4 regions of the Desulfotomaculum sp. genome follow, and region 4 is predicted to be linked to each of the others. Evidence: riboswitches for the same ligand, from Rfam matches in the RefSeq annotation. Region 4 holds a riboswitch; each other region holds the start of a gene.
What was found. A riboswitch is a leader RNA that binds a small molecule or an ion and turns the genes downstream of it on or off. The one in region 4 is predicted to bind cyclic di-AMP.
Positions count from the first base shown of each region.

Region 1 (7,779 bases), on a different contig from region 4:
GACCGGGTAATTGTAGGTGACCTATTAAATCCCGGGGATACGGTTGTGCTAGTAACACCCATTGATACAGCAGCACCTAAAGGACGTTTGATTTTACCCCAGGTGCAAACCATCAGAGATATTCTGGACCACCGGGCAATGGCCTATGTTGTTAAAGAGAGCGAGCTAAGGGAATGTCTGGGCAACCTAAATAAAAAACCCAAGCTAGTTATTACCGACTCCCAGGCCTTTAAAGAAGTAGCGAGAGATACACCGGAGGATATTCAATTAACATCCTTTTCGATACTCTTTGCCCGGTATAAGGGGGACTTAGAGACATTGGTGGCAGGGGCAAAGGCTATTGGTAATTTGCAACCAGGTGACAAGGTGTTAATTTCCGAAGCCTGCACCCACCATCGTATGGAAGATGATATTGGTACGAAAAAAATACCCGGTTGGTTACAAAAAATTGTTGGCGGAGATTTAGAATTTCACTGGAGCAGTGGCCACAGCTTTCCCGAGGATTTGACCGAGTACAAACTGGTGGTGCACTGCGGGGCCTGTATGATCAATGGAAGGCAGATGTTGTCCCGGATGATGCAAGTACAGCAGTCAGGTGTACCCATGGTCAATTATGGCGTCTGTATTGCCTATGTCATGGGAATCTTACATCGGGCTTTATCACCCTTTCCAACCATTCAAGCAATGTTAGCTGACCAAAATTCATAAACGAAGGGGGAACTGCCTTGGGGGAAAATTTTAGCCTGGCCCTAGCTAAAGCGGCCACAGGTGATAAATTATCCAGGCAGCAGATCATCGATTTATTAGGTGCACTGCCAGGAGAAGAAGAAAACCAGTTATTTAAGTTGGCGGATCAAGTAAGAAAACAACATTTTGGTGACGAGGTGCACCTCAGGGGAATCATCGAATTCTCCAATTATTGTCGTAATAACTGTTATTATTGTGGTCTCAGGAGAAGCAATAAACAAATTCAAAGATACCGTATACCCCTGGCGGAGATCATTAAAACAGCTCAATATGCCGCAGAACTGGGGTATGGTACCATTGTTTTGCAGTCAGGGGAAGATCCCCATTACAGCGGTTCCGAACTGGCAGAGATCATTCGGCAAGTGAGGCAGGCCGGCAATTTTGCCATCACAGCCTGTGTGGGAGAACGCAGCAGAGAGGATTTTGCTCGGATGAAAGAAGCAGGAGCGGATCGCTACCTGCTCAAACATGAGACCGCAGATCCCAATTTGTTTACGCAGCTTAGGCCAGCAACCACCCTGGCGGAAAGAATAAAAAAAATTGGCTGGTTAAAGGAATTAGGCTATCAAGTGGGTTCTGGCAATATTGTGGGGCTGCCTGGTCAAACAGTGGCAACACTGGCAGAGGATATCCTTTTATTAAGGGATTTAGATGTTGAAATGGCGGGCCTCGGACCCTTTGTACCGCATCATCAGACACCGCTAAGGGATAGCAAACCGGGGGATCTTAGCTTAACCCTAAAAACCCTTGCCGTGGCCCGGCTGGTGCTTCCCCAAACCCATTTACCGGCCACCACAGCAATAGGGACTTTACACCCTGCGGGGCGTCAAATGGCCCTCGGCTGTGGTGCCAATGTGATTATGCCCAACTTATCTCCGGAAAGTTACCGTGAAAAATATCAAATTTATCCGGACAAGGCCGGTAGTAAAGAAAATCCCGCTGAATCCCACCGCAAGATTACCGCCTTGTTAACAGAGGTGGGACGAAGCATTAGTACAGGACGGGGCGATAGCCCAAAGGAAAAATTTAAGAATGAGAGGTAGGGGAAAGGCATGTCCATTAACAAAGCGAATATTTACCAGCATCAATGGGAAGCTGCGGACTTTATCAACGAGGGAACCATAAACAGCCTATTGGAAGAGGGGAAAAAAGCTGCATCGGCCAGAGTGCGGGAAATTATCGAGAAGGCCAGGGAAGCAAAGGGTTTGACACCGGCAGAAGTAGCAATTCTCCTGCAAAATGACGATCAGGAATTACTGGATTTAATGTTTAAGGTTGCCGGTGAAATAAAATTGAAAATCTATGGTAAAAGACTGGTCATGTTTGCTCCCTTGTATATCAGTGATCACTGTGTCAACAACTGTGTTTATTGTGGTTATCGTAGAGATCATCAATTCAACCGGCGTAAATTAAGCCAAGCGGAAGTGGCAGAGGAAGTAAAGATTTTAGAATCCCTGGGCCATAAGAGATTGGCCCTGGAAGCAGGAGAGCATCCTGGTGAATGCTCCATTGAGTATGTTTTGGAATGCCTAAAAACCATTTACAGTTTGAAATTTGAAAACGGCAGTATCCGCCGCTGCAACGTAAACATAGCTGCTACCACCATCGAAGAATATCAGCTGCTAAGGGAAGCAGGTATCGGAACCTATATCCTTTTCCAAGAAACATACCATCGGGAAACCTATAAAAATATGCACCCCAGTGGTCCCAAGGCTGATTACGATTGGCATACCACGGCCCATGATCGAGCGATGTTAGGGGGCATTGATGATGTAGGCTTTGGTGCTTTGTTTGGCCTATACGACTATAAATTTGAGGTCATGGGCTTGATGCTGCATGCTCAACACCTTGAGGAACGTTTTGGCGTAGGGCCTCACACCATATCCGTACCCCGTTTGCGTCCTGCTCAGGGCATCGACTACGAAAGCTTCCCGTATTTGGTTAAGGACGAGGAGTTTGCGAAGATAGTTGCTATTGTTCGTCTGGCTGTTCCCTATACCGGACTTATTTTATCCACCCGCGAGCGACCGGAGCAGAGGGATATGCTGCTGAACTACGGTGTATCTCAAATATCCGCCGGCTCCTGTACCGGGGTAGGTGGTTATAAAAAGGAACAAGAAAAGCAAAATTGCACCAGTGGCAGCTGTGGCGAAGAAGAATCACCGCAATTTTATGTTGATGACCACCGCCATCCCGATGATGTATTGCGCAATGTTTGTCAATCTGGCTGGCTTCCCAGTTATTGCACAGCCTGTTACCGCAAGGGCCGTACGGGTGATCGCTTTATGGCTTTGGCAAAAAGCGGGGAGATTCAAAACGTCTGCCAACCCAATGCAATTCTTACCTTTAAAGAATATTTAATTGACTATGCATCCCCGGAGACAAGGGCAGTTGGTGAGGAGACTATCCGCCAACATTTAGCAGAAATTAAAAATGATCAGATTAGAAATTTGACGGAAGCGAGAGTAAAACAAATTGAGGACGGGGAACGGGATCTTTATTTCTAAGATTTAATTAACAAAATATAATTCCACAGGGACTGTGTTTTACGGTGCAGTTCCTGTTTTTTTTATTAAGCCGGGACTTTCCCTATTTCCCTGCCTGACCAGGGGCAAGTGTGCCAAGTTTTTCTAAAAAGCCTTTTGCTTTTTTGGATACGGGGTTATAATATGTAGCTAGTATAATATATTATGGAGGAGCTTATTGTGGTAAATCATGACCTACATCTGGCAAGGTATGTTACCATTGCTGCAGATATAGCCGAACGAATTGTCCGGGGAGAATATCAGGAAGGGCAAAAAATATTTGGCCGATCCACTTTGGCAGGAAAATATAGTGTTTCACCGGAAACCATCAGACGAGCACTAACCCTCTTACAAGAGGTGGGCATCGTTGATGTGGTTCCTGGTATTGGTGTGGTGGTTAAGTCTGTTTCAGCGGCTCAAAAATACTTGGATGATTTTGATCAGCGGATGGTTTTGACTGGTATCCATGAAAAATTACATGAACTATTAAAGGAAAGAGACCGTGTAAATGGTGAAATTTCAAGACTTTTAGAAGACTTATTACAACACACCTACCATTTGGAAAGCCGTTTAAATAAAATTGAAGATTGGAAGGTCTTACCCGATTCCATTCTGGTCGGAAAAACATTGGCCCAAAGCAGGCTCAATGAAAGTAAAGTATTGGCGATTGTTCGCAAAGGGCAAGGGGATATTGTTGACCCTGCTCCAGATAGTCGTATTTTGGCCGGGGATATTATAACCGTGTATGGACACCTAAATGCTTCTGACAATGAAGGTTTAATAAGGGTTTAAAAGGAAATTTGAAAGGTAATTCCCTTCGGAATGCCTTTCTTTTTTATTTACATACAGGCAACTTACATGGTAAAATGAGTTGTGACAACTTACAAAAACTAGATAAATGTTTGTAGGAGCTGAATCCTGTTCATACAGGAGCGGAGGACCCGATTTTTGGGGTGAATCTGATTATATTCAGTAGGGTTTTAACCTTTCGACCCGAACCCTTCAGCTAACTTCGTAAGCTATAAAGAAAGGGGTTTTTTTATGTCTGTACATTTAATTTCAGAAGATTTTCGGTCGGAACAAACTAAAAGAAAAATAGCCCTTAAAAGGGCCAAGGAGTTAAAATCAAACATTAGTGGTTACCTGGAGAACAAGGTTAACATACGTAATGGTTTTGAAATTCAGGAGCAGCATAACCTTGCTAAAAAGAATATTCTGAATTTTTTTCAGGCGGATGAGAAACAATGGCAGGATTGGCGTTGGCAAATGGCCAAGCGTATTAAAGATGTTAAGGTTCTAAGTCAACTGGTGGATCTTACAACGGACGAAAAAGAAGCAATCGAAAAGGTTGGGCGTCAATACCGTTGGGCTGTTTCTCCCTATTATATGGCCCTGGCAATGGCCAGTGGGCATGGCGGCCCTGTATGGCTGCAGGCTGTCCCCTGTGTAGAAGAAATTTTGGATCGCTATGGTGTTGAAGACCCTATGGGAGAAGAATATACTTCACCTGTGCCGGGGGTGACCAGAAGATACCCGGATCGTCTTATTATTAATGTTACGAACCAATGTGCGATGTATTGTCGACATTGCCAAAGGCGTAGAAATATTGGCGAAATTGATGTTCACAAATCAAAACAGGTGCTGCAAGGAGCACTGCAGTATATCAGAGAGAACACTGAAATAAGGGATGTCTTAATAACAGGCGGCGATGCCTTGTTATTATCAGATAAACAAATCGATTGGCTGCTCACGGAATTAGATAATATTTCCCATGTGGAAATAAAACGAATCGGTACCAGAACACCTGTCACAATGCCCCAAAGAATTACACCGGAACTTTGCAGTATTTTAGAAAGCCACCCACCGCTTTATATCAATACACAGTTTAATAGTCCCTTGGAAGTTACACCTGAGGCAAAAAAGGCCTGCGATATGTTGGTTAAGGCAGGCGTAGTCCTTGGTAATCAGGCTGTTTTATTAAAAGACATTAATAATCAACCAGATGTCATGAAGAGATTAAACCAGAGTCTATTGACCATCCGTGTTCGGCCCTACTATATTTTTCATGCTAAAGCAGTAAAGGGAACCAGGCATTTTATCACTGGTGTTGATGATGGTATTGCTATTATGGAACAACTGAGAGGCTATACATCTGGACTTGCTGTCCCCACTTATATTATTAATGCACCCAATGGCTATGGGAAAACACCCATATTGCCACAGTATATTCTAGAGAATAAGGATGAGCAGGTAGTCATGCGAACCTGGGAAAAGAGGGTTATTTCCTATAATGTTACTGGTAAACACTAAGTTTTTAGACCTGTCATAATAGTATGACAGGTTTATTTTTTACCCTTGACACGAACATAGGTTTGGTAATAAAATAATAAAAACAAATGTTCGGGGGGAGTCATGATGAAAAGTGCGGAGATGGTGATGGATTTTTCTATAACGCATCAACTGGTATGTGAAGAAACGGAAGCCGATCTATATGAAGGTACCCGTCAGTGGTTAGAGGGGGATGACTCAATTTTTGTCAAGAGATTTGGCCTGGCGGTAATTTGTTTTTCGGGCTTATATTTTATGGGACAAGTATTCAGGATTTTGTTTAATTAATAGCCCGCTACCGGGTTATTTTTTTTTGCCAATGCGCCATACTAGGGTTAGCCGATAGTAGATAGGAGGAATCCGGTGACCAGAGTATATGTGTTGGGGGCCGGTGCAGGAGCAGCATACAAAGGCTCATATCTTGGTGAAACAAGCCCGGTGGCTAAAAATTTCTTTCAAAAGGCCATGCGGGTTATTAATATTCATCAAATCAGAGAGAGGTACTATGAAGATGAAGATATGACCTATAATCATATATTTCAGTTTATTGAGAGATTATGGGGTGTTTCTAGGAATGAGGTAAGTAATTCCAACCTGGATATGGAAGAAGTATTAACTTTATTAAATATTGAAATGGAAGAGGACCAACCAGGACGGGAAAGACTTTTAAAGGCCTATGAGGAGTATCTGCTGCTAATGGCACTGACCTTTGATAAAATTTTATACGGGGATCTTTGTCCCTACCATAGCAAAATAGCGGCCTCCTTAAATCCCGGAGATACGATCATATCTTTTAACTATGAATTACTAATGGATTACGCTTTACTTAGGGCAAACTTACAAAGGAAAATGTGGTGCATCCAAGATGGTTACGGTATTTCTTGCCGATATTTAAGTGGATCAATAATGCCCCTTCACTTTAAGCATCAGAATGACTCGGGGCCGGCTAATTGTGCCAAGGTAAAATTACTTAAACTTCATGGTTCTTTAAATTGGTTGTACTGTCCCCAGTGTGGTCAGCTCTATGCCTATGAACATAGTGATGGGGGAGGACACAGTGTGGTAATAAATGGTATAGCCAATATGATTCAGTGCACCTCCCAACATTGCTGCAACAAACTTAGTAGAGTTATTATTCCACCCACCTTAATGAAAAACTACCAATCGATCCCTTTTATTCCGGAGTTATGGCACCAAGCCCGCAGGGCACTGGGGTTTGCATCGGAAATTGTTGTTATTGGCTATTCTTTTCCCACAACCGATTTTCGATCCAATTGGATGTTTCGCAAGGCTATGGTGGATAACAAAGAACTTAAAAAGGTAACAATTGTGGATAAGGCAGAAGGATATCAATTGGAAACATTGTTAGATAAACATAAGAGTATTTTTAGGGTTAAAGATGTTGATTTTTACCCCGATATTGGTGCCTTTACGCAGACACTGAAGTAAATCAGCTTAAAACTCTTGGGTTCTTGAGCCTTGGGCTTTTAATGCATGTAGATATTATTTAGGGGAATGATAAAGAAAATTCCCACCCGTCGCTTGTGGGAGGCGCGGAAAGGTTAACGGGTAAAGGTGTCAACAAAACCACTGGAAAAACCGACACCCGGGAAAAGGTATGGGGTTGCCTTTTCAGGGCTCCCTGTCAATGGCAGGGGGTCTTATTTAGTGCATCATATTTATTAAATGTGATATAATATTTATTGATAAATCAATTTATTAGGAGTATAATTAAAGTGACAAAAAGTAATTCTTACCCAATTAGATAATTAATTAGGTAAGAACGGTTACCTACATATTTTTAAGGAGGGATACCGTATGACACAATTTATTAAAACCTGTCCTAACTGCGGCCAAAATCTAGTAGAGAAACTTCAAAATGTTGATGTAAAACAAGACCTAAAAGCTTGTTACGCCGAGAGCATCCCGGTACTTGTATGTGAGAACCCTACCTGTACCAACCAGGAAAAGTATTATAGCCCCTTTTCATTCAATCTATTAAAAATGAAATGTCCGGAAATCAATAAATGGTAGAAGGTCTTACCCGGCAAAGCCGGGTTTTTTTATATCTTTTAATGGGAATTGATCCGGACTGATAAAAAATCTATAATTAAAGCAGAATTCATAGCTAAGGGAGTGCTACAATGAAAATTGGCAGTATTGAAAAACCAACCTTTGA
Region 1 is NZ_CEVWQM010000003.1:134,022-141,800, reverse strand. It holds gene hydF ([FeFe] hydrogenase H-cluster maturation GTPase HydF) at 1-708, shown strand, start outside; gene hydE ([FeFe] hydrogenase H-cluster radical SAM maturase HydE) at 726-1,790, shown strand; gene hydG ([FeFe] hydrogenase H-cluster radical SAM maturase HydG) at 1,800-3,254, shown strand; gene AC1U9Z_RS02755 (GntR family transcriptional regulator) at 3,453-4,064, shown strand; cyclic di-AMP (ydaO/yuaA leader) riboswitch at 4,172-4,308, shown strand; gene eam (glutamate 2,3-aminomutase) at 4,314-5,582, shown strand; gene AC1U9Z_RS02745 (hypothetical protein) at 5,688-5,888, shown strand; gene AC1U9Z_RS02740 (hypothetical protein) at 5,964-7,049, shown strand; gene AC1U9Z_RS02735 (hypothetical protein) at 7,419-7,634, shown strand; gene AC1U9Z_RS02730 (hypothetical protein) at 7,745-7,779, shown strand, end outside.
Region 1: it holds a riboswitch for cyclic di-AMP, as region 4 does, so the genes downstream of both, eam (glutamate 2,3-aminomutase) here and AC1U9Z_RS10665 (CAP domain-containing protein) in region 4, are expected to answer to the same signal.

Region 2 (7,779 bases), on a different contig from region 4:
TTGATCTCTAAACCCTTATGACTGATAATTTCTACGGCTGCCCTTTTACCCGTTAAACGTTCATATCTTTGAATGTGGGACTTTACTCTGGCCACCAGTTCCGTCAAGCTAAAGGGTTTCGTTATATAATCATCCGCACCAAAACCAAGTCCTCTGATCTTATCGATATCTTCTCCTTTGGCTGAAACGATCAGCACAGGGATTTCAAAATTCCTGCGTATTTCCTTAACAATTTCGTAACCATCTTTGCCTGGCAGCATCAAGTCCACAATAATAATATCGTAAACCCCGGTTAATGCCTTTTTTAAACCAAGTTCCCCATTCTGGGCGATATCAACTTTATATCCGTTAAACTGAAAGTAATCCTTTTCCAATTTGGCTATATGGAGATCGTCTTCAATGATCAGAATATGCATGGGGCAGATCCTTCCTCACTAGATATAGGCAACATCAGTGTAAAACAGGAGCCTTCCCCCAAAACACTGGTTACCTGTATTTTTCCGCCGTGGGCTGCCATCAGTTCTTTAGCGATGGAAAGACCCAAACCGGTACTCATCAAGTCCTTTGTGCGTTCACTATCAATCCGGTAGAAACGATCAAAAATCCGAGTGATCTTATCTTCTGGAATCCCAGGACCGTTATCCTGGATAGCCAGACAGATAAAGCCTGCCTTCTGATACAGCCTGATTTTCAGACATAGGTTTCCCGGCGGGCCATATTTGACGGAATTACCGATAACATTGTGAATCACCTGATAAATCCTTTTTCCGTCCAGGGTCACTTTATAATTTACGTCCGTATCATCCGTATACTGGAAGCCAAGGCCCCTTTCTTCAAATTCAAAGCGGAATTCCGCCATCAGGTCATCCATAAAGGCTTTGATTCCAATGCTTTCCATCTGAAATTCCAGTTGGTGCATATCCAGTTTAGAAAACAAAAACAAATCATCGATGAGACGGTTGATATATAACGTATTCTTTTTAATAACATGCAGGTACTGATCCAGTTTCTCCGGAGAAGTAACCACGCCGTCATGAATGGCATCAATATAGCCACCAATGGCTGTGATCGGAGTTTTTAAATCATGGGAGATATTGGCAATTAATGTCTTCCAGTTTTCTTCATACTCCTGTTTAAGGGTTTCATTCCTTTGCAATTTTGCAGCCATATCATTAAAAGAATCAATTAAGAAACCGATTTCATTAAAGGTTGTATGATCGATCTTAACATGATAGTTTCCTTTAGCAATTTCTTTAACACCATTATGCAGTCGGGAAATGGGAATGAAAATTCTCTTTTCCAAATGTGTTATCCAAATTAAATGAACAATTTGACTGAGGATAAATAAGCCAAATAAAAATGTGAGGACTTTGCTAACAGGGAATCTAAACATCAGGTAAATCAATAGGATGATCAGGAGTAAAAAAATTGGGCGCAGGAGTTTTAGAGCCCGGTGTGACCGGTCAAAATCCCTGTGCCAGTGGCCGTGATTGCGGTAGCGTTTATAAAAGCGACCATATTCATGCCTGAGCCTATGATATTCATGATGGTTAAATCTTTTATACCTGTTCATAATTCACCTGCTACATTTTTAAAATACCAAAAAACAAGAAAATTGAATTAGACACGGGAGTTTTAGCATGGTTCCTATGTCTAATTCTTTTATTTAAGCTACGTTATGGCTTGGTGGGTGCATGCTTTTTTACAAGCCAGGCACCCGGTACAGTTTTGCGGTTTATCCAGGCGGACATGCCGATGACAAAGGAAATTCATTTTAGCAAGCACATCATTGGGACACACTGCAACACATTGATAACATGCCTGGCACTTTTTTATGTTTATCGTGATGTGCTTGGTTTTTAGAATTCTTTTCCTAGGATGCTGCAGGAATTGGCTAATCAGATGGTTCATCGGTTATTTATTGCTAAAGATCAGCTTGGCATGGATGTTAAGCGTGTGATTTTCTTCTAAACCGCCTGCCTGTTTGCCGCTTAGCTTTAAATCAATACATTCCAGCTCATTCTTTTTGTTAATTGTGGCAAGTAGGACCAGGTTGGGATTTTCCAGTGCGTGTAATTCTTTCATCAAGCAGTGCTCATGGTGGTGCCTGTGGTACTCTTGCCCTTGACGGTGTTCTTTCCTAAATGAATGTTTTAGTGCTTGTAACTCTTTAGGCAGTTCATCCAATTCTAACGTCATCCTAGTGGTATTATCCGGTTGTTCTTCAACCTTAATTCTTTCCAGCAGATCCAAGGCCAATGTCAGTTTAGAAAAAAAATCTTTCAACCCAAAGTGCCCGCAGCACCCATGGTGAAAACGAGCGTGCCTGTCTTTAAAAAAGCCTTCATGTCGGTGAGGATTCTGCCCATGGCTAAATTCATTGCTGCTCTCATGCTTGAAACTTTTTCCTGCGTAGTCCATTTCCGTCTTAATCCTGGCTTTAATCATACCACTGGACAGGTTTTTGGAAAACTCGTTCGTCATTTGGAATAACTTTGCCTGATCCTTTATGCATTCGACCTGGAGAGAACCATTGAAATGATCCTTTTCTTTCATGGTTTTCGCGATACTATACATAAGTTTAATTTTGTTCATCTGAACCCCTCCTTTTTTCTGGATGAGGTTATTCTAAAGGACAAAAATAAACTTATCTTAATCAAATTATAAATTTTTTATAAATAAGAGTAAAACTAATAATAATAATTCCTGAGCAATCATGGGTTCAAACATATTTGCCCCCTAAAAAATCAGCAGAAACAACTAGAATTAAGGTATTTAGCTGTCTAAGAAATTCTTTGTCTTCGTCTGAATGCCTTCACCTTACCCGTAAAACATAGAAAACCCGCAAGACCTTGTATTCTAAGGCTTTGCGAGTTTCTTGATGTGTCAGATATGGTGCGCCTGGCAGGAATCGAACCTGCGCTTCCGGCTCCGGAGGCCGGCGCTCTATCCCCTGAGCTACAGGCGCAAAATAATTGTGCTTTTTTATTATAACAATAATTTGTTTTTTTGCAAGTGGATAAATGTTGATTAGCAACAACTTTTAAATGATATCACAGCCTCTTGAACAGTTCAAGACCCTGAGTTAATTGCCAAGTTTGAAAATACGATTGACCATGAGCCATGAGCTAATGCCCATGGTTCATGGCTCAATAATGTCTCATCTAGCAACCAGTATGCGGAAAATCAAAAACCTGCCTGTTTAATGGCCTCTTTTAGTATATGTGCTGAATTTCTTAGGGCAGTTTCTTCTTCCTCCGTCATACTTATAGGGAGTACCTTGTCTCGTCCAGAGCCATTGACAATTGTAGGCAAACTGAAACAGCAATCTTGTATTCCGTAGAAATCATTGATCATACCGGACACGGTCAAGATAGAATCTTCATCCCTTAAGACGGCTTCACAAATTCTTTTTATAGAAACAGCTATGGCATAATAGGTTGCCTCCTTACGCTGAATAATCTCATAGGCTGCCGTGCGCACCCGATTGGCAATTTCATTTCTACAGATGGGCTCCAAACCTCGTAATTTAGAAAATTGCTCTAGGGGGATCCCTGCCACATCTGCTGTACTCCAGATAGGTACTTCAGAGTCACCATGCTCACCAATTATATAAGCATGAACATTACGAGGGTCCACATTACAATAATCAGCCACTTCTGCTCTAAATCTTGAGGTATCCAAAATTGTTCCTGAACCAAATACTTGGTTTGCAGGTAGGTTCGATATCTTTAAGGCGGCATAGGTTAAAACATCCACTGGATTAGCAACAATTAAATAAATGGCATTCGGACAATATTTTAACAACTGCGGTAAACTATCTTTTAAAATACTAACGTTCTTGTTGACCAAATCTAACCGTGTCTCACCGGGTTTTTGATTGGCTCCGGCTGTAAAGACAATAATATTAGAATCCTTACAATCCTCAAAGGAGCCTGCATATACATTAATGGGTTTAATAAAGGCTGCGGCATCCCCTAGATCCATCGCCTCCCCTTCTGCCTTTGCGTGACTAACATCAACCAAAACAAGGTCACTGGCCAAACCACTGGACATAATCGCAAAGGCTGCAGTCGACCCAACAAACCCCGCTCCTATAATAGCTATCTTGGCTCCCTTTCTTAATTTCACCATTGTTCACCCCTCGATTAATTTTCAAATTAACCATCATCACCCCAGCTCATACAACGGAGGCAAAATATACACCAAAACACGGCTCATAAAGCCGATGGCGGATGACTGACGCCGGATGGTTCATTTAGTATTTCCAGTTATTAAATACCTATGTCTCATGTATTTTCCAAATATTGTGGATAGACGTAAATCTGGAAAACATGTACAATGGTTTGTAACTAAAATAACTAGGCCGAATCTCCGTTTACCGGAGTACGGGGGATCAAAATTTATGGGGTGAATCCGCAATTTTATGGAGGTGTTTAAAATGCGGTAGGGTGCCCTCAACCCGAACCCGTCAACTAACCTCGGAGGCCCCAAGGAGGGTAAAAGTACATATGCGTTTTTTGCACCGCCTTAAACGGGTCATCGTATCCTTGTGTCTTTTTGCTATCCTCATGCCATCAACAGCTTTAGCCGCTCAATATACAGTGGTACCTGGTGACTCACTTTATTTAATTAGTCAAAAAGTTGGTGTTAGTATTACTCAGATCAAGACCGCCAATGGTCTTACCAGTGATGTTCTTGACCCTGGGCATGTTCTTACAATACCAGAGGCTAAACCTACGGAGATAAGCTATACGGTGAAGTCTGGTGATAGTCTCTATGCCATCGCCCAGAAGTTTGGTGTTGGGTTAAATACTATCATGCAGGTCAATGGGCTCACTAGTTCTACCATTCATCCTGGCAAACAACTTATAATTCCAGGGGCAAGTGTGAGGAATACCGCCGCTCCAGTGGCTGCTACCGTAAGCCGCAGTGCCCAAAGACCGGTTATTCCCTATGATGATGAAGATTTCGATTTGCTGGCACGTCTGGTCACTGCTGAAGCAGGAGGAGAACCGATGGAAGCCCAGATTAGTGTAGCAGCGGTTGTTATTAACCGGGTACAAAGTTCCATTTTCCCCAATAATATTCGCGACGTAATCTATGCCCAAAACCAGTTTTCTCCTGTCAGAAACGGTTGGATCAATAAACCTGCCACAGCCAATGCAATTAAAGCTGCCCAGGCAGCATTAGATGGTAATGATCCTACCAACGGGGCACTATATTTCTTTGATAAAGGTTCCACCAACTCATTTCTTCTCTCCCTGCCTGTAGCCGCTAATTATGGCAAAATGGTTTATGCAAAGGCAAAATAAATAACATAAGCACTGGCATGAATGCCAGTGCTTCTTATTTCTATAAAAACTGAATATCCTTATCGATTTCTGCATTCTCCATCAATCGTAAGGTTGCTTCTATGGGCAAATGATCGGAAGCCAGTGTGTGATAGGTAGTTGCAGATAGGGTATTCCATTCAGAAGATACAAAAATATAATCGATTTGCTCTTGTGGCTGTTGCGCAGGGTAAGTTTTATGGGGTTCACCCATATCGGTTGCATCTTTAAGAATCGTGGTAAGTAATCGGTACTCCTCCGATGTAGGACCATTATTAAAATCCCCCACTAGAATACAGGGATAAGAACATCTACCAATAATCCCCAATATATCCCTTACTTGATCCATTCTCTCCTCACGCTTTAACCCTAAGTGGGTACAAAAAAAGCTAATCTTTCTATGTTTTAATAGAATGATTGCCTCGAGTAAACCCCTTTTTTCTCCCTTACTGGGAAGCATATACTGCCTGTACAGAAGCACCGGCCAATGAGATAGAATTGCATTACCGAACTGGGCAACTCCCCAGTTCAGGTTGGGCCCGTAAACCCAATTTTTGTATAGCAGCTGCCCAAGTGTTTTGGCTTGATGAACAAAATGGCTGCGCGGCATATGTTTATCTACTTCTTGTAAGCCAATCAACTTACCTCCAGTATATGCCAGGGACTTAGCAATTTGGTGAATATCAACTGCTCCATTTATTCCCTGGGCATGACGGATATTATAGCTAACTACCCGGATAGGAAACAATTTTCACCACCCCCATTAGCTAAGATAATGTCCATATTCAATAACCTTTCGATTAAAGTTTAGCATATTACTTAAATAAGACATCATTCCCCGCACATTAAGGTCTGGGGGTATATTGGCTGCTTTATTGGCCAAATTTTTCAGCCCTTTATCCAGCCCTTTTAATAAAAAGCCTTCTTGGGCAGCCAGGGGACTTATTAATTGTTTATCATCCCCAATTAAGCCTCGATCCGGAAGCAATATTAGGTTTCGATAAAGCATAAATTGCGCCAACTGCTCCCAGGATTTAGAAGTAAAGCCGATCACTGTCATGTTTTCATCATCCCAAACGATATCCATTGTTATTAGGCATATTTCCAGGGTCTTGTTAATGATCAAATTCCATTCGAGGTGATACTCTACCTCTTCCCCCATTGCTCTGCGCTCGGCATACTGTGCCATTTCTTTTTTAATGGCAGGTACCACTAAAAAAATGCTATCTGCCAAAGTACCTATAATCTCGGGATAAATAATAGCTCCACCCATAGCCCTCCCCCATAATAACGGGTTCTCATTCTCATTTGTCTCGTTGAAATATGCTATGCGTTTAGGTATCCGTATGCTACTTTTTGTCTGATGGCAATAACCCGTGTCATAAAATAAAAAAGTTGGAAAACGTTTTCCAACTTTACACCCTTAGCTATGCACCATTTACTTTTCTAAAGGCCGCATACAATTTGTAGCAGCAACCCATCTTAATTTTCTTTTCACCCTCACCGATACGGGTTAGTTGCATTTTGCCATTGATAATTTTCATTTTGGCTATTACTTTTGCCATACTAACACCTCCTATGTTCTCTTGAGAAAATTATAACAATCACAATTTTTAGAAGCAAGCCTTTCGGTCTAAGTTGCAATTGTAAAACAATTCATTTGATTTTAAATCTATTTTACTTCTTGTACTACTTCTTCCTCCTTACTAATACACATTAACAAAGTGGACAAGGAGGTACTTTTATGAAAGTAGACAAGGAAATCTTTCTTTGCCTAATAAGGGATTTTTCCTGGGGTAAGCTTAAAAAAACGATCTTTCCCCAAAAGTTAGACGAAAACTCCTTAGAAGTGCAAATTGAGCTGGCAAAAAAAGCCTGGCTAATTGCCCAGAATCAAATGGAATGGGCTGATCGGGATATGCTCGAGGCGGCTATTCTCCAGACCACCGCCTGTGAAAGAAAATATATGGCCCTGTTGCAAAAGGCTAGAAATGAACACTACCACATTTGGGATACAAAACAATTAACCCCTGCAACAGGTAGCCATAGCTAGCTGTTGCAGGGGTTGTTTTTACGGGGCTTAGAATTTAGTCAAGTATTCTTCCAATTCCCAAGGACTTACTTGCATTCTATAACGATCCCATTCGATGGTTTTCGCTTCCAGATAACGTTCATAGATATGGGAACCCAGTGCATCTTTAACAACTTCATCTGCTGATAAGGCCTGGACTGCTTCATAAAGACTATTCGGCAAATGGGTAATACCCAATTCCTGCCGCTCAGGCGAAGTCATTTCATAAATATTTCGATCACAGGGTAGCGGCGGTACCATCCCTTTTTTAATACCATCCAAACCAGCCCTCAGGCAGACAGCCAAAGCCAAATAGGGGTTACAGGATGGGTCCGGACTGCGTAATTCAATACGGGTAGACATCCCCCGCTTAGC
Region 2 is NZ_CEVWQM010000005.1:70,574-78,352, reverse strand. It holds gene AC1U9Z_RS04305 (response regulator transcription factor) at 1-416, opposite strand, end outside; gene AC1U9Z_RS04300 (sensor histidine kinase) at 404-1,573, opposite strand; gene AC1U9Z_RS04295 (4Fe-4S dicluster domain-containing protein) at 1,672-1,911, opposite strand; gene AC1U9Z_RS04290 (hypothetical protein) at 1,915-2,595, opposite strand; tRNA gene AC1U9Z_RS04285 (tRNA-Arg) at 2,894-2,968, opposite strand; gene AC1U9Z_RS04280 (L-lactate dehydrogenase) at 3,187-4,134, opposite strand; cyclic di-AMP (ydaO/yuaA leader) riboswitch at 4,355-4,505, shown strand; gene AC1U9Z_RS04275 (LysM peptidoglycan-binding domain-containing protein) at 4,512-5,315, shown strand; gene AC1U9Z_RS04270 (endonuclease/exonuclease/phosphatase family protein) at 5,356-6,081, opposite strand; gene AC1U9Z_RS04265 (hypothetical protein) at 6,097-6,606, opposite strand; gene AC1U9Z_RS04260 (hypothetical protein) at 6,761-6,898, opposite strand; gene AC1U9Z_RS04255 (DUF2508 family protein) at 7,078-7,386, shown strand; gene glnA (type I glutamate--ammonia ligase) at 7,414-7,779, opposite strand, start outside.
Region 2: it holds a riboswitch for cyclic di-AMP, as region 4 does, so the genes downstream of both, AC1U9Z_RS04275 (LysM peptidoglycan-binding domain-containing protein) here and AC1U9Z_RS10665 (CAP domain-containing protein) in region 4, are expected to answer to the same signal.

Region 3 (7,779 bases), on a different contig from region 4:
AATCACTGCTTTAAGACCAGTCTCTTTATCTTCAAACTTGACATAATAATCGCCCATGTACTTGACCTCAAACCTTGGCGAGCTAGGATTCATTTCGTTTTCGTTGCTAAAAATTTGTTGTAAATTATTTTCGGATGCTTTATACACATTCAAACCCATTGCCCCAGCACTGCCACTGGACTGACGGTAAAGAAGGACTTCATCCCTTTGGTCATTGTCAATGTCTGCTAATGCCAGTTTAGCAAAGGAGTATAGACCATCTTCATGAAAAAGTTTGACTTTTTCCACCCCGTCTACTACTAAGGACCAGGATTGGGGTATGCCCTCCGGGGTCTCTTCAACATACAAAATCATTTTTTCCGGGGTTTTATTGCCAAAGATATTTTTGTCTAGTGTTTGTAGCATATGGGTATTGGCTGTGACAATAAAAGAAGCTTCTTCCTTAGCTAACGGATTGACTGGCTTAACCTCCGTATTTTGGAAGGAACAGCCGGCCACCAAAAGAGTTTGGGAGATAATCAAAAGGATCAAGGCTATTTTTTTCATTTCATTCTCCTCAATCTAATTTATATAAGTGATTATATTGTCTAAGACGCAGCATAAAGCAAAACGTTACACTTGAAAATCATGGGTATGGAGGAAAAAGTAAAATTAATTGAAAATTACAATCCACCTAGTACATCTTTTAGGGATGTATTAAAATGTTACAGTACGCTGGCAAGCAGTCAAAGGGTAGTTGACAAAATTGCTTTTCAGGAAGGACGGAATATATGCAAAAGTCTGACGTAAGTATGACACAAATTTCTGGCAGGGAAGGCTTTGGCAGTACATTAGGTGTGATTGCTGCAACCTTAGGCTCTGCGGTGGGCCTGGGGAACATTTGGAAATTTCCTTATATCACCGGTGAAAACGGTGGTGCCGCATTTATTCTTATTTACCTCGGTTGTGTTTGTTTTATTGGTTTACCCGTTATGATTTCGGAATTTATTATTGGCCGCAGGGCCAACACCGCCTGTGTGGGAGCTTTTAAAAAACTAGCCCCGGCGACACCTTGGTTCTTTACGGGATTATCCGGAGTGATCTGTGCTTTCTTTATTATGTTTTATTACACTTCGGTGGCTGGGTGGGTTTTTGCCTATATTTTTAAAGCCTTGACCGGAAAAATTGTAACCAGTGATCCGAAAATAGCCGAACAGGTTTTTTCCAGTTTAGTTACCAGTGTATGGTCCCCCTTAATCTGGCAATGGATTGTGCTCTTTGTGACGGGGGCTATTATTTTAGCCGGCGTTAAAAACGGCATCGAGCGAATGGCTAAGACCTTGCTACCCATACTTTTTCTTTTGTTAGTTATCTGTGTCATACGGGCCCTAACACTTCCCGGTGCCGCAGCAGGTGTGTCTTTTTTGTTTAGCCCGGATTTTTCTAAAATTACCGGCGCCACCATTCTGGCAGCCATGGGCTTAGCTTTCTTTAAACTTTCTGTTGGTATAGGTGTTATGACCACCTATGGCAGCTATATCGGCAGAGAGGAAAATCTGATTGGCACTGGGGTTAAGGTTGTTATCGCGGATACGATGGTTTCTGTATTGGCTGGTTTGGCCATCTTCCCAGCGGTGTTTGCCTTTGGTTTTAACCCAGATATGGGTCCGTCCTTACTTTTTATAACGATACCGATGGTTTTTAACGCCATGCCCTTCGGGCAAGTATTTTTAACCATCTTCTTTATTTTAGCTGCTATCGCTGCCATGGGCGCGATGATTTCCCTTTTTAACTCTCCTGTGGCTTATCTCACAGAGGACAGAGGCTGGTCCAGAACCAAAGCAACCATATTTACAGGGCTGGTTATGGCTGCCGTAGGCAGCACGGCGACCCTGTCCAACAGTTTGTTGGCTGATGTTCAGCTATTTAACCTGAATCTATTTAATTTTTACAGTTATTTAACAGATAATCTAATGATGCCCTTAACCGGTTTGTTTTTTGCCATATTTGCGGGATGGAAGCTTAGTCGTTGGGAGATTTTTGATGAAGTTTCGAATGGCGGTAGTTTAAATAATAGATCAAGGATAAGTTTTTACTTTGCTGCTATCCGCTTCGTGGCACCCATAGCGATCATCATTATTATTCTAAATGGGTTAGGCTTTATTAAATTATAGAATTGTTAGAAAAACTTCACCTTCCCAGGGTGGGGTTTTTTATGCGCTGGAAAAAGAAACTAAGAAAACCCGCGGTGACTCTTTGGGTTCGTTGCAGCAGGATGCCAGCTACCCTTTCAACCGAGGCAAGGCCTTTTTGCTGGATTAGTTCAGGCAGGTAATGGGATGAGATCCGGGCATTTTCCTTTACCCAACCGCAGGCGTGGGGTGCAACATGGTAAATACCTTCTAATCTTACGACAAAATCATGATAGTTGTCTCTGGACCAATCCTCAAAAAATTTATGACCGCTTAGTACCAGACCGCAGGCGTGATGGGGTACACACAAGTCCTGTAAAATGTGGCAGGCGGCACCCAAATAAAAAATAGATTTTTCCCGGTGTCCTGATTGCCAATATTTGATGGAACGCTCAAAATAATAGCTGCATTCCGTTGGTGCATCAGGGCCGTGCCAGAGGCCAGTGGCTTTAGCATGGTTATAATAATGACTAATGTTTTTAAAGCCCTGGTCACTCCAGTGGGACCCTCGGTTCAGTGCTTCCAAATAGGACTGAAGGATGCGACCTTCACCTTGAAGGCCATCTTTTTTTAATATCTCAAGGGCCTGTTGATTGCAAAAGTCATGGGTATTACGCGGTCGGTCAGTTTTTATAATAACCTGAAAGGGCAAGGTTAAGGATAACATAACCTTGGCACAGTTCCAGGTGGCGTGGGTTAATGTCATAGACTGTCACCTAATAAATGAAATAGACGTTCCAAAACATTATTCCCTCCAAATAGGAAAAATATGAAATAGGTGGTTAAGTCGGAAAGAAAGGAGGGACCAAAGGCCAAAATTGGCTTAGTCTGACAAAAAAGTTTATTTTTTTGGAAGGAAATTGGTACCTTTTGGCGAATTTGTTAATAAAATAAGAAGAACGCCGAATTTCATTGAAAACGGGGGAACCATTTTTATGGGGTTAACTACCATTGGTAGCGGGCAAACTTTCTGTCCGAACCCGTCAGCTAACTCCGTAGGTGTAGAAAGTGGGGAAAACATCATTGTCGTTGCTTAAAAAGATGGCAGTGCTGGCTAGCTCTGTGTGTATGGCCATAGTGGTGTGGGTTGGTTTTGCCGATGCAGCTCAGGTGACTGTACAAAGTGGTGATACATTGTGGTCCATTGCCAATCGTTGCGGAACCTCGGTGGAGAACGTTAAACAACTGAATAACCTCGAAAGTGATAGTTTGCAAATTGGCCAGGTGCTAGATGTGCCTGATCAATCAGCCAACCAGGCCGTTAGACCCCGTACCGAAGATCCCGAAACTTCCAGGGGTGTAGTAGACCGTGCCGTAGCCGTTTTAGATTATGCTAAGCAATATGTTGGTGTTAAATACCGTTCCGGTGGAGAAAGTCCTGCGGGTTTTGATTGTTCAGGCTATGTACGTTATGTTTTTAAAAACTTTGGTTTTGATTTGGTTCATACCGCCGCCGGTCAATATCATGCAGGTGTTGCCATTAAAAAAGCCGAGTTGCGACCAGGGGATCTAGTATTCTTTAATACCGGTGGTGCTGGTATTAACCATTCTGGTATTTATATGGGGAACAGTCAATTTATTCACTCCTCTTCCTCCCGTGGTATACGTATTGATTCTCTTTCTGATAGCTACTGGTCTCCTAAATATCGTGGGGCCAATCGAATTTTAAAGTAATAAGTTAAAGCCCTGGAGTAAGCTCCGGGGCTTTTATATTTAGCCATTAGCATAGTAGCCGTTAGCAGTTAGCTGCCTTGAAAAATGGCTTAGTCATTCGACGGTGCCAGGCACTTGCCCGCTGTTAGGTTATCTTAGTTTGAAGGGTTTTGCTGCGGCCAAGAGCCAGGCACCTGGTTGTAAAATACTTTGGGAAGGGTCTTTAGCTCATGGCCCATAGACAGTAGAAGACACCCAGCAGGGTGCCTTCTTTTAGCTTAGTAGGTAAATTCTATGGCGTCCGATTCCTCAATCTCGAAACCTTCCACGATATCTTCTGCAAACCATACGGTATAATCTTCATCATCTTCCAAACGGTCATCATCGTCTAGGGTAAGTGTTAACTTACTACCGCTAATGCTGGCAGCATCAATATCAAGTTCCTTATTCCCGGCCATTACATGGATGCCGGAACCATTGGCAGAGAAGTCGTCACCTTTTTGGATGGTCTGGTTAAATTCAATAACGATGGTGGTAGCATTGGTTGCTTTTACCTTATTAACAGCCAGTTCGGCAGCCTCGGTGGTAAAGCACCATTCTCCCTTTTTAAGGCCGGTGAAGACATGATCCTTAGTATCAGTTTCTACAAGAATACCATCGTTAATCGTAATGCAATACTTGGTGTTACTGTCCAGTTTTTTGTTGTTAGCCAATTTAATCTGCAGTTTGTCATTGTTTTTGGTGAAGACAACGGCGTACTCAATATTAGCAGCGACCCATTTCCCGCCACTGTACTTATACATGTTCACTGCATCAACTAAATCCTCTAAATCATTACCCTTTGTATAGCCCATCGCTTCTTCAAACCGAACGGTAAATTCCTTGGTGTCAACATCAATCTTAGCATTGTGGCTAGGGGTTAGTTTTTGAATGTAGTCTTCTGTTTGTTTTTCTTTATCGGTGTTATCCTCTAAATCAGCGACGTCAATGAAACGGCTGATCATCACCGCAAATTCACCCCTGGAAATGGGCTTAAAGGGATTTAAATAGCCATCCGGCGTACCTTTCATAATACCTTTATTATACATGGAGGCAACATATATTAATTCATCCTTCTTTAGTTGGTTAGCATCCTTAGCAAAGGAAAGCATCTCCTTTAAAGAGATATTTTCATCTCCGGCGGCACGACTTAACCACATGGCTACCTCAATACGAGTGGCTGGCTTATTGCCAAGCCATTTGGTTAGTTCCCAATCAGCAAGAATTCCTGCATCATAGGCTTGCAGTGGAGCCACACCCATCCAACTGGGGAAAATATTTTGAATCAATTCGGCTTTGTCGCTGTCGGTCCCTTGATGGTCTACCACTCTCATAATAATGGCAATGGCTTCGTTTTTTGATACGGATTGTTGGGGTTTAAAACTTTTATCCTCATAACCTTTCATTATACCCGTTAACTGTAGTTTTTCAATTTCATACTTGGCCCAATGGTTTTTAATATCTTTAAAGTTGCTAGTATAGGTATATTGCACCATTTTCTTTTGTAAGCCTGGTGCCACCTTCTTATCTTTTTTATCGTTGTCAGCCCAGGCAGCCCCTGCTAATAATGTTGAACACATACAAACTGTAAGGATAGTAGCTGTAATTTTAGCAATTTTTTTCAAAATCATTCTCCTTTCAAAGATCTTTAACAGTACACCTACTATTGGGGCGCCTCCAATAACGGGTGTTATCTTTGTTTTGTATTACGTGGTAAAAAATTAATATCAAGGGGTACCCAGTTTGGATTATTCGCAGGTCATTGATTCTAACTTTGCCATTGCCCTTAGAGGGCTAACAGCTAATGGCGAACAGCACTTTAAGCGTGACAAATATACCTCCCCGCCGTCATAGTTTGTAAGAGTAGGATCTATTTTTTCTGGTAATTTTGTTGCCTATATGTTAAACTTTGACTGATTTGCAAATCTATCTGTTAGGAGGCAAGCATATGAAAAGAATTGCGTTTTTTTTAATGATTATCCTTTCCTTAATCTTTGCTGGTTGTGTTGATAATACAAAGGAACAGCAACCTCAAAAACAAACCGGGACCCAATCCCAAGACCCGGCAAAGGGAAAGGTAAAGATTACGTTGTATTTTGCTAATGAAAATGCCGATGCCTTAGTACCAGTGGAACGGGAAATTGATAAGCCCAATGACATGGTGATTGCTCTGGTTAATGAGCTTAATAAGCCAGAAAAATATGCAGCAGTTTTACCCCAGGGAACAGAGTTAATCGACTATAAAGCCGAAGGTGATACCCTGATTCTTAACTTTAACCAGGCCTTTGTCAATTTACAGGGGTCCACCGGGGAGCTTATTACTGTAAATTCACTGGTTAATACACTAACGGAGCTACCCCAATACAAAAGTGTGAAGCTTTTGGTTGAGCAAAAGCCCCTGGAAACTGGGCATGCCATTTATGACCAACCGTTACCAAGAAATGAAAGTGTGATCCAGAAATAAGGCCGTCCCATTGGAAATTTTTGAATTTGCAGCCCCATCAAAAAGGAGTGCGGCTAAACTACTTGAAAGTAGTTGAGCCACACTCCTTTTTTGCATTGAAGAGCTAGTTATTTGTATTGGATTGTTCATACTCGAAGTGTAGTTTAATATCCTGTGTAAATTTACGACGACTCAGCTCTTTTAAGATATGATTTAAAAAGAATACCCCTAAGGATATAACCACACCAAAGAAATAGTTTTCCATGACCATCCCACCTTTGAAATTGATAACATAGAAACAAAAGGAAAGGAATAATTCTTTTTTGCTTCTATATTGTAAATAGAGGGGGTGTTTTTATGTTGTCTCCCAGTTTAGAAGATTACTTGGAAGAGATTTACCGTCTTAGTCAAAGTGGTCAATCCATACGGGTTACAGATATTGCTGCCTGCCTTACAGTCAGTTTGCCATCTGTCACCAGAGCCTTACAGAAACTAAATGAAAGCCAATACATTCATTATCGTCCCTATAAGGATATTGTCTTAACGAATAAAGGCAAGGAATTAGGACACTTTTTAGTAGAGAGAAATAGGATTATACGGGAGTTTTTACGTTTAATTGGTTCCCAGTGTGATGTGGCAGCTGAGGCGGAGGCAATGGAACACTATCTTTCTCTACCAACTGTAACGGCAATCATAAACTTTGTTAAATTCACGGAACAACATCCATCTTGGTTAGATGATTTTAGAAAATATAGCAAAGGGTAGTAATCCAACCGATTAAACCAGTCCCAAGAGTCTGGCAGATTGGGCAACGATAAAACATACTGCGCAGGCAATCGAGAGTGGAAGGATAGCCGCCAAGATGGTCCATTTAATGCTAGCTGATTCACGCCAGATGGTCCAAAGGGTCGTACTGCAGGGGAAATGCAATAGTGAAAACAACATCATACAAACCGCAGTGAGCCAGGTCCAACCGTGTTCAACCACAAATAATTGTTGCAATGCCTGGATACTGTTCAGTTCAAGCATGGTACCTGATGCCAGGTAACTCATGATTAAAATAGGCAATACAATTTCATTAGCCGGCAGGCCAAGAATGAAGGCTGTTAGGATAAAGCCGTCTAAACCGATAAGCTGACCAAAGGAATTAAAAAAGTTAGCAATATGGATCAGAATACTATGGTTACCCAGATCGATATTGGCCAACAGCCAAATAACAGCACCGGCCGGTGCCGCCATGCAAATGGCACGGCCCAGTACAAAAATTGTTCGATCAAAAATGGAACGGACAATAATTTTTGCCACCTGTGGTTTACGGTAGGGTGGAAGTTCCAAGGTAAAGGAAGAAGGTATTCCTTTTAATAGTGTTTTAGACAATAGCCAAGAAACAAACAAGGTCATGAGAATACCCAGCATTACCACCCCAACCACAATGAAGGTGGCACCAAAGGTAGTGCCTAGCCCCAAGACCAA
Region 3 is NZ_CEVWQM010000005.1:83,602-91,380, forward strand. It holds gene AC1U9Z_RS04335 (hypothetical protein) at 1-546, opposite strand, end outside; gene AC1U9Z_RS04340 (sodium-dependent transporter) at 771-2,153, shown strand; gene AC1U9Z_RS04345 (zinc dependent phospholipase C family protein) at 2,170-2,877, opposite strand; cyclic di-AMP (ydaO/yuaA leader) riboswitch at 3,062-3,189, shown strand; gene AC1U9Z_RS04350 (C40 family peptidase) at 3,195-3,845, shown strand; gene AC1U9Z_RS04355 (S-layer homology domain-containing protein) at 4,103-5,494, opposite strand; gene AC1U9Z_RS04360 (GerMN domain-containing protein) at 5,812-6,327, shown strand; gene AC1U9Z_RS04365 (metal-dependent transcriptional regulator) at 6,664-7,071, shown strand; gene AC1U9Z_RS04370 (nucleoside recognition domain-containing protein) at 7,084-7,779, opposite strand, start outside.
Region 3: it holds a riboswitch for cyclic di-AMP, as region 4 does, so the genes downstream of both, AC1U9Z_RS04350 (C40 family peptidase) here and AC1U9Z_RS10665 (CAP domain-containing protein) in region 4, are expected to answer to the same signal.

Region 4 (7,779 bases):
ACGTGCCCCAGGTACATCAATAAAGGTCTTAAAGGTGACTTTTCGATGCAGCATATGCAAGGATTTATCCGCTTTCATTGCTGTATAAAGAACTTCAAACTCTACGGTGCCCTTAATTAATACCTTATCATGAATAATATCGATGTCCTTAATGGTGACATCCCCGACGGAAATTTCCCTTACTTTGTCAATATCAGGCTTACCATAGGGAGGTTCCTTGGAGTCCCGAACGATAACCTGCTTGCATTCCTCCGCAACCAAGCTTTCCATATCCAGTCTGGCGGTTTCTACATCTGCACCTTCAATCGCAGTAATTACATCTACTTCTCTGTCTTCCACCACACGTGCTCTTACTTTTATTACAATCATGGGAGAGAACTTACAGCCGTTTATATCGGCAAGGTCCATCTTACAAGATTCCACCATGGCATCCATGTAGACTTCCATACCCTGTTCAGCACCTTCAACCTCAATAAAGTTACTGAATTTAAAGGTCCTTTCAAAGGAGTGAACATGGTCCTTATAATACTTTTTATCTTGTTCAAAACCATGCCCGTGCTTATGTCCATGTTCATGTTTGCCGTGATCATGTTTGCCGTGATCTTTCTTTCTATCTGCTCGATATAGACATTCCATATCCACTTCGCCATCAAAGAGGATCTTGTTCCGAATAATTCTGGTATTGGTTATCTCCACATCACACATGCAGCGGATAACATCACTAATAATGAGATCCCTTTCATCGGGCAGTTCAAACTCATCATCAATTAGGATCTGCTTGGTATTGCTTCCCACCACTTGCTGCAGGTTCATTCTTTCTGTTTCACAGTTATAACCCTGGGGACATTCTGTTAAGGCGTTGACCTCCCGATCTTCAGTTACCCTAACGGTTATTTGAAGTACAGCAGCAACATCGTAGTCGCAATCCCGGGCCAGTTTTATGTTAATATCCTCGACCTCAAAGTCGATTTCAACATCCATGCCTGGCCGGGCACCCTCTACTTCAACAAAATCTGTAAAATCAAATTCTTCGGTAAAGCTATGCACAGACTGATCTTTTTTGAAAGCCGAATACATCACTTGCACCCGCAAGGTTCCCTCTACAATCACCTTATTAGGGATTACTTCAACTTTCCTTAACTTAACGATTGTGTCAATGGAAAGAATCTCTTCCATATCGGGTGTACCTGAGGGTAGCGTAAAGCTGTCTCGAATTATGGTTTGTTCTGTGTTTTCGCCAACAAGCTGTTTTACCCTAATTTGTTCTGTCCCGACGATCTGATTAGCCGGTTGGTTATTTATCTGCCGGAATTTTGGCTTGGGACTTTTCCTCATAACCATCAATCTTAGCCTCCTTTCAAGATATCTCCTTAATATATATATTGGATTGGCTGTAGAAATGTGCTGAAATTGTGGTCAATCCTTAAGAAAAAGCAAAAAAACGGGGGGAAATTTTTCCCCCCGTTTACATTTTATGGAATTGTCTGTTGTACAAGTTATTTAAGTTGTCCAATTAATTGGCTATTTTATGACCCTTAGCGCCGAGCAAATTGCTGAACCCAGATGTAGCCAGAGCCAGTATAACTTTGATATACGCCTACACCAATTTCATTGTAATTGGCATTTAAGATGTTCGCCCGGTGACCGGGGCTGTTCATCCAATCCTTCACGACCTGCTCAGGAGTTTTTTGACCCATGGCAATATTTTCCCCTGCTGCTTTGTAGCTGATACCAAATTTACGCATCATATCAAAGGGGGAGCCATAATTGGGAGATGTGTGAGAGAAATATCTGCTCTGATACATATCCTGCGCCTTTACCTGTGCAACTTTGGTTAAATCCTCTTTGGCAACCACAGGCTTTAGACCATTTTTTGCTCTTTCAGCATTAACCAAATCCACTACCTTCGTTTGAGCTTCATTCATAAAGGTAGTAGGCTCCTGGGGCACAGGTGTTGGCTCTGGTTGGGGAGCCGGCTTTGGTTCAGGTTGTGGTGCCGGTTGCGGCTCTGGTTTTGGCTCTGGTTTTGGCTCCGGTTTTGGTGCCGGTGCTGGCTGTTCCGGTTGCTGAATAGGCTCTGTAATGGGTTTATATGCTAATAGTTGAATACAAAGCTTACCAGAGCTGGTATCCGCAAAGGCCAAACCAATTCGATTGTATTTACTATTTAGGATCGAACTGCTGCCATAGTATTGAAGTTGCTTTTGGACCATCGATGCCACATCATTGCCGCGTACAGTGGTTTGTCCAAGGGTGCTATAACCACCGTTTTTGGCAATCGTTAACAGCATTGCGGAACTGGGAATTTGACCGGTTCTTTGATAATATGCCAAATTCTTGGCAGCTTGCCCGGACAGCTCTTGATCCGCCATCAGCGTTGCCAGACCACCTTTGGCGCGGGCTTCATTAACCAGTCTAACCATCTCTTGGCTATCATCGGTAGCCGCCATAGCTGACTGCGCCGTCATAACGGACATCATCATGGTTAATAGGAACAAGGTAGCCAGGAACATAGGAACTTTCTTCAAACGATACTGCATTTCTTTTCTCCTTTCCTTTTTGCCTCCGGAGTTAGCTGACGGGTTCGGGCAAGGAAATCCCTACCTTTAAAAGGATTCACCCCATAAACGGTTCCTCCGTACCCACTAAAGGGATTCGGCATCTGTAACTGGCGCTTTGCCTGTCCTAAATATACATAAATTAACCTAAATTGACAAAACCCGTAATAGCTGTTAATAATTTATTTAGTTGGTTAAAACAGGTGCACAAACAATTTTATGTAAAATAACACACTCTCCCGTGCGTATACCATATTTTTACACGGAACAAAAGCCCCGCTCTTATCGTCACGGGGCTTTCTTTCCTAGAACTCTACGTTTAGTTTATCCAAGACCACTTGAATATGATTGAAAACGGTCACCCTATCGGATCCGGCAAACAGTAAGCCAACTGCCCTATTGCCCTCTGTAAGGACTAAGGAACCACTATCTCCACCCTGGGATTTCATATCACAAATTACCTGATTGGAGAAATACGCATTACTATTGTCATCCATTTTTACTTGCATGGTGGTGCCTATGGCAGTAACTACTCCGGAGGTAATGCCCGTTGTTCTACCACTTTTAACGACCCTCATGCCGGGTTTTGCCTCTACAATCCCCTGCACTTTACCAATACCAAGTATCTCATCGGTAATCAGCTCGGGCTTGAGGGGCCGGGCAACAGCACAATCCACATGGTTTACTGCCCCTTCCCTTTTAAAGAATTTCAAATCATAATTGGGTCTAATCGTATGAACCAGCATGTTGGCAATCCTTGCTGCCCCGTTGGCTATGGGGCAGGTAGCAGGGGCCTCTCCCTTTTGGATAGGAATATACCTTAATAGTATTGCAATGCGGTCGTCCTTGGTGCCGCCATCATACTCACCTGGCTGCAATATAAGGTCTCCTGGGGCAGACCGACCGTCTTTCCCATCGGTGGCATTGGCTAAAATATGGTTATTTGAAAGAATAAGTGGCTCTCCCGTGGTACGATCGCGTACCATTGCCCCAAAGGTGCCAGCCGTTACCCGATAGTGTCCCAAACTAAATCCGGGTTGGGCGGGTCTGACATGTTTTTTTCTATCATCAGACAAAAAACGAATTTCACCAACTTCCACAACATCTGTTTCTAAACCATTAATCCTAAAGGGTACCTGTTCCTCCCTGCTTAAGCTTTCAGAACGTTCCTTTTTGGAGACAAAGATGATAATTGCCTTTTGCTCGGTTCTTTGCATGCCCACATGTTTATAGCCGACACCTACGCCTACAACATTTTTAATTCCAAGCAAACGCCATTTGGCTTTCTCCACAGTTTTCAAAAAATTTAACATAAAGGAAATCCCTCCTAAAATGTCCTAGATCATCATATGCTGGACTTTAGGAAGGGGTACTATGGTTTTAATATTCCGTTCTGGGTATGCCTAAGCGATGTTTTCCTCTGGTTTCCACCCCACCAATACCTTCAAAACCGGTAATGGTACTTTTAATAATTTCCCTTAAGGCAATGGGATCTTGAATGGAAGTATAGGCTATTTTTTCAACCACAAACACAGGATCATAGGCATGAATTAATACCCTTTTGGGGGAACTTGCAAAATTGGCACCGGCACTTAATACTACCTCATAGCAAGACTGGCAGGCACCGGCAAATATCACTAAATCATCCCGACTTTTTTCAAAGGTACGGGCAATTTTAACTGCTTCGACAAAGTATTTTGAGTTGTGGTAATTATTTACATTGCTTAAATCCTTGGCACCCTTTTTAATGCCGTCATGCCCGGTAAGTACTAAAATATCTGGGTAATGTTTTTCAAGAAGAGCCAGCACCCTTTTGGGTTGCTCCTCTTCATCAATAGCATACCCGAAGGCTGGTATAGAAAGGTTACGATAGGTGGTCATACATAAGTCTAAATAATCCTTATCTCCGTCCAGGTGGAGTACTGTACCGGGCACATCAAAACCCTCAATGTCACTGTCGTCTCCTTTTTCTGGTTGAGCAGTGCGGGTCATACATATTCCATCGGCACATCTTTTAAGTCGATCTTTTCGTTCATCCATGCGCCTTTTCATAACCCGTCCCATAACTTCTTCGTTTTTCCTTAAGGTCTGGGTCCAATATTTGGAAATGTCTTTTACATCTACTTTAATTAAGTCATCTACTAACGAACTAGCAAACAGTCGTATATCCAATCCCTTAAGGACTGCGTAATCTTTACCATCTTGCCCCTGGTAAACGCTGTTAACCTTAAAGAAAATATCATTGCCATAGGATTTACGGGCAACAATATCACCTTCTTTAATCTTTGGCACGGCCTTACCCCCTTTCTACATCATCTTATGTTGGGGGTAATAGGGTTGTTACACATCTACCAGCCGCTAACTGTGGGGTCTTTGTTAATGCATGTCACGGATTTACGACCCTTCGATGGGCCTGCACAAAAACCCATTTCCCAGGGCCAATACCAGTCCCTGGGAAATGGCCTAATAGTCCAAAAGACTGACGGCGGATGGCTATTTCGTATACCTATCCGCCACGCAGGAAGCGGCAAAGGAATCTGGTTTGATCTTGGCCGCAAAGCCGCTACCCGTTACCATTCCCACCACTTCCCGAATCAAATCCTTTGTTTCGCCCTGGGTTCCCACATCAATATGTATTTCGACAGCTAAATGTTCAAGCCCATCTTCAAGTAGGAAGTTTGTTATCTTTGCTCCCAATTCAAGGCTCCGGGTTGTTTCATAATAAATTTTTTGACGTAGGCTTTTTATTTTACTTTGTATGCTTTTATGGTAGTAATATCTGGCGCCCTTCCCTTTACGATGAACAATAACCGCAGTTACAAAACAAGTTTCATGACGAGTCTGCGAATCCGTTCCTACCACAATTTTATAAGAGGAGCAGGGAAGGTTCTTAATATAACTTAAGATATCCCCCATCATCTCACGGAAGCTCAATTTACCTTTGGAAGGGCTAGTAAAGTCCATATATTCCTCCACTGGCTACTACTTAATCGATGGCGCAAAAGGTATTTGCTAATAACGCAAAATCTTGAATCGTCAGTGTCTCTCCCCTTCTGGAGGGTTCTATTTCTATTTCACTTAGTATTTTGAGCCACGTTTCCTTATCTGCCAACCCTGATCCAGTCAGTGAATTTAGCAATGTTTTTCTTCTTTGGCCAAAGGCTGCACGAACAATCTTAAAAAACATTTCCTCACTTTGCAGACTCACGGGCGGGACTTTTCTTCTGGTTAACCGGATAACCGCAGATTCGACTTCCGGTGCTGGGTAAAATACGGTCTTAGGAACTTTAGCCACGATCTCGGGTACGGTATAATACTGCACAGCTACACTAAGGCTTCCATAATCCTTACCCCCTGGAGAAGCTTGCAAACGGTCCGCCACTTCCTTCTGCATCATAACAACCATTCGGTTCAAATTAAAACCACTGGTAAGCAAATGCATCAATAGGGGTGTCGTAATATAATAGGGGAGATTCGCCACCAAATTAAAACTTTTGGCATTGGGTCCAAAGGCACCAGCCGTGTATTCTGAGGCAATTTGGTCAAAATTTACCTTTAATGCATCCGCATGAACAACTTGGATGTTATCAAAGTCCGCCAAAGTCTCCTGCAGTATCGGCAATAGGGTTTGGTCAATCTCCACGGCAATGACCTTCCCCGCTGAGCGAGCCAAACGCCTGGTTAATACCCCAAGTCCAGGCCCAATTTCAAACACTAGATCCTCTGGGGCTAAATCCGCAGCATTGACTATTTTATCAATAATGTTAGCGTCCATGAGAAAATTTTGTCCTAAAGCCTTCCTTACCCTAAAGCCATGAGACTTAATAATTTCTTTAACCACGGATGGTGATGTTAATTCTCGCAAGGTACATTTCCTTCCTCTGTTTAGTCTATAGCTATTATACCCGTTATTTGGCAATCACAATAGGCTGTTAACTTAGCCATCAGCCAATTACGCCTGCTCTTTGCAGTCTCTCAAAGGCTGACGGCCCAAGGTTGACACATGAACTGCCCTAAAGTCCAAAAAGCTGAAGGCTAAAAAGGTCTCTCCAGCAAATGTGAGAGACCCCTTACTCCTTCTACAAAAGTTATCCTATAACAAAAACCATTTGCTACTCCAAAACATACACCCTCGTATTCCGCTTCCCCCAAGCAAGGGCTTCATTTTCTGATTCATAAAATAGGTCAATGCGATTTCCTTTGATCGCTCCTCCTGTGTCTCGGGCAATGGCTTTGCCATAGCCCTCCACGTATAATCTAGTTCCCAGGGGAATAACTGCCGGGTCAACTGCCGCTATCCCAGAACTGGGTGGTATACCTGAAGCCGTATTTTTACCAGTGTAGGTATACCCTGTTGCTAACATTTCCACTGCCCTGTTAAAACGAAGATCCTGACCACCACGGTTAACCATACTTAAAGTCCCGTATTGGGTCATACTATTTATAGGCCAGGCAATGACTTCTTTCGATTCGCAGTTTCTGGCCACCTCTATACCATTTTCATATCGAACAGCCCAAATCTCCCTTTGCAGACCTTCTTTTCCTTCCTTTACCTTTTTAACAATTCCCCGGTCCATTTGAGGGTTAGCAAGGCGTTCAGCCTGAAAGGGTATGGCCCGGTTATTATATTCTTTTTTAACATCTACACGGACTACCTCTATGTAAATGTTTTTTTCTAATTTCGTAGTTAATGCTGGTAGAACGATATCCTCCGGCTTTAATTGGATACCCTGTTCTTTCAATAACTCCTTAACATCCCTACTGCTTGTACGAACAACCTCGCTTTTACCAGCTACTTGAAGATGTACCGGTATCCCCCCGGTTACCAACTCATTTACAAAACCTTTTACCTCAACCATCATTTTAGGTATGGTTATTTTTTCTGACCATAGGGCAAAACCTAAAACCACCAAAGTCATGACAATTAAAACGGAAATACCGATCAACGCTGCTTTAGCAGCCTTTTTACTTGATTGTTTTGCTTCCAGCCCCGCTAATGTGGGACGTGGCGTTTGGGTAGGCCATTCCACTGGGCACCAATTCATAGAATCCCTCCCTTAGTGGTGCCAACCGGAACCAGAGCTCCTGGCTGACCCCTAAGTCTTATTAGGAATCTTTATTCTCCCAGTGAATGATACTTACCTCCTCAAAAATTTTTACATATTCCACGGTCTAACAACAGATAATCGCATTTTTTTAGAAAAGTGTACCCTCCGGTTTA
Region 4 is NZ_CEVWQM010000016.1:14,191-21,969, forward strand. It holds gene AC1U9Z_RS10660 (DUF3794 and LysM peptidoglycan-binding domain-containing protein) at 1-1,341, opposite strand, end outside; gene AC1U9Z_RS10665 (CAP domain-containing protein) at 1,536-2,540, opposite strand; cyclic di-AMP (ydaO/yuaA leader) riboswitch at 2,546-2,671, opposite strand; gene AC1U9Z_RS10670 (chymotrypsin family serine protease) at 2,864-3,871, opposite strand; gene yabG (sporulation peptidase YabG) at 3,939-4,850, opposite strand; gene AC1U9Z_RS10680 (ribonuclease H-like YkuK family protein) at 5,052-5,522, opposite strand; gene rsmA (16S rRNA (adenine(1518)-N(6)/adenine(1519)-N(6))-dimethyltransferase RsmA) at 5,545-6,423, opposite strand; gene AC1U9Z_RS10690 (3D domain-containing protein) at 6,671-7,603, opposite strand.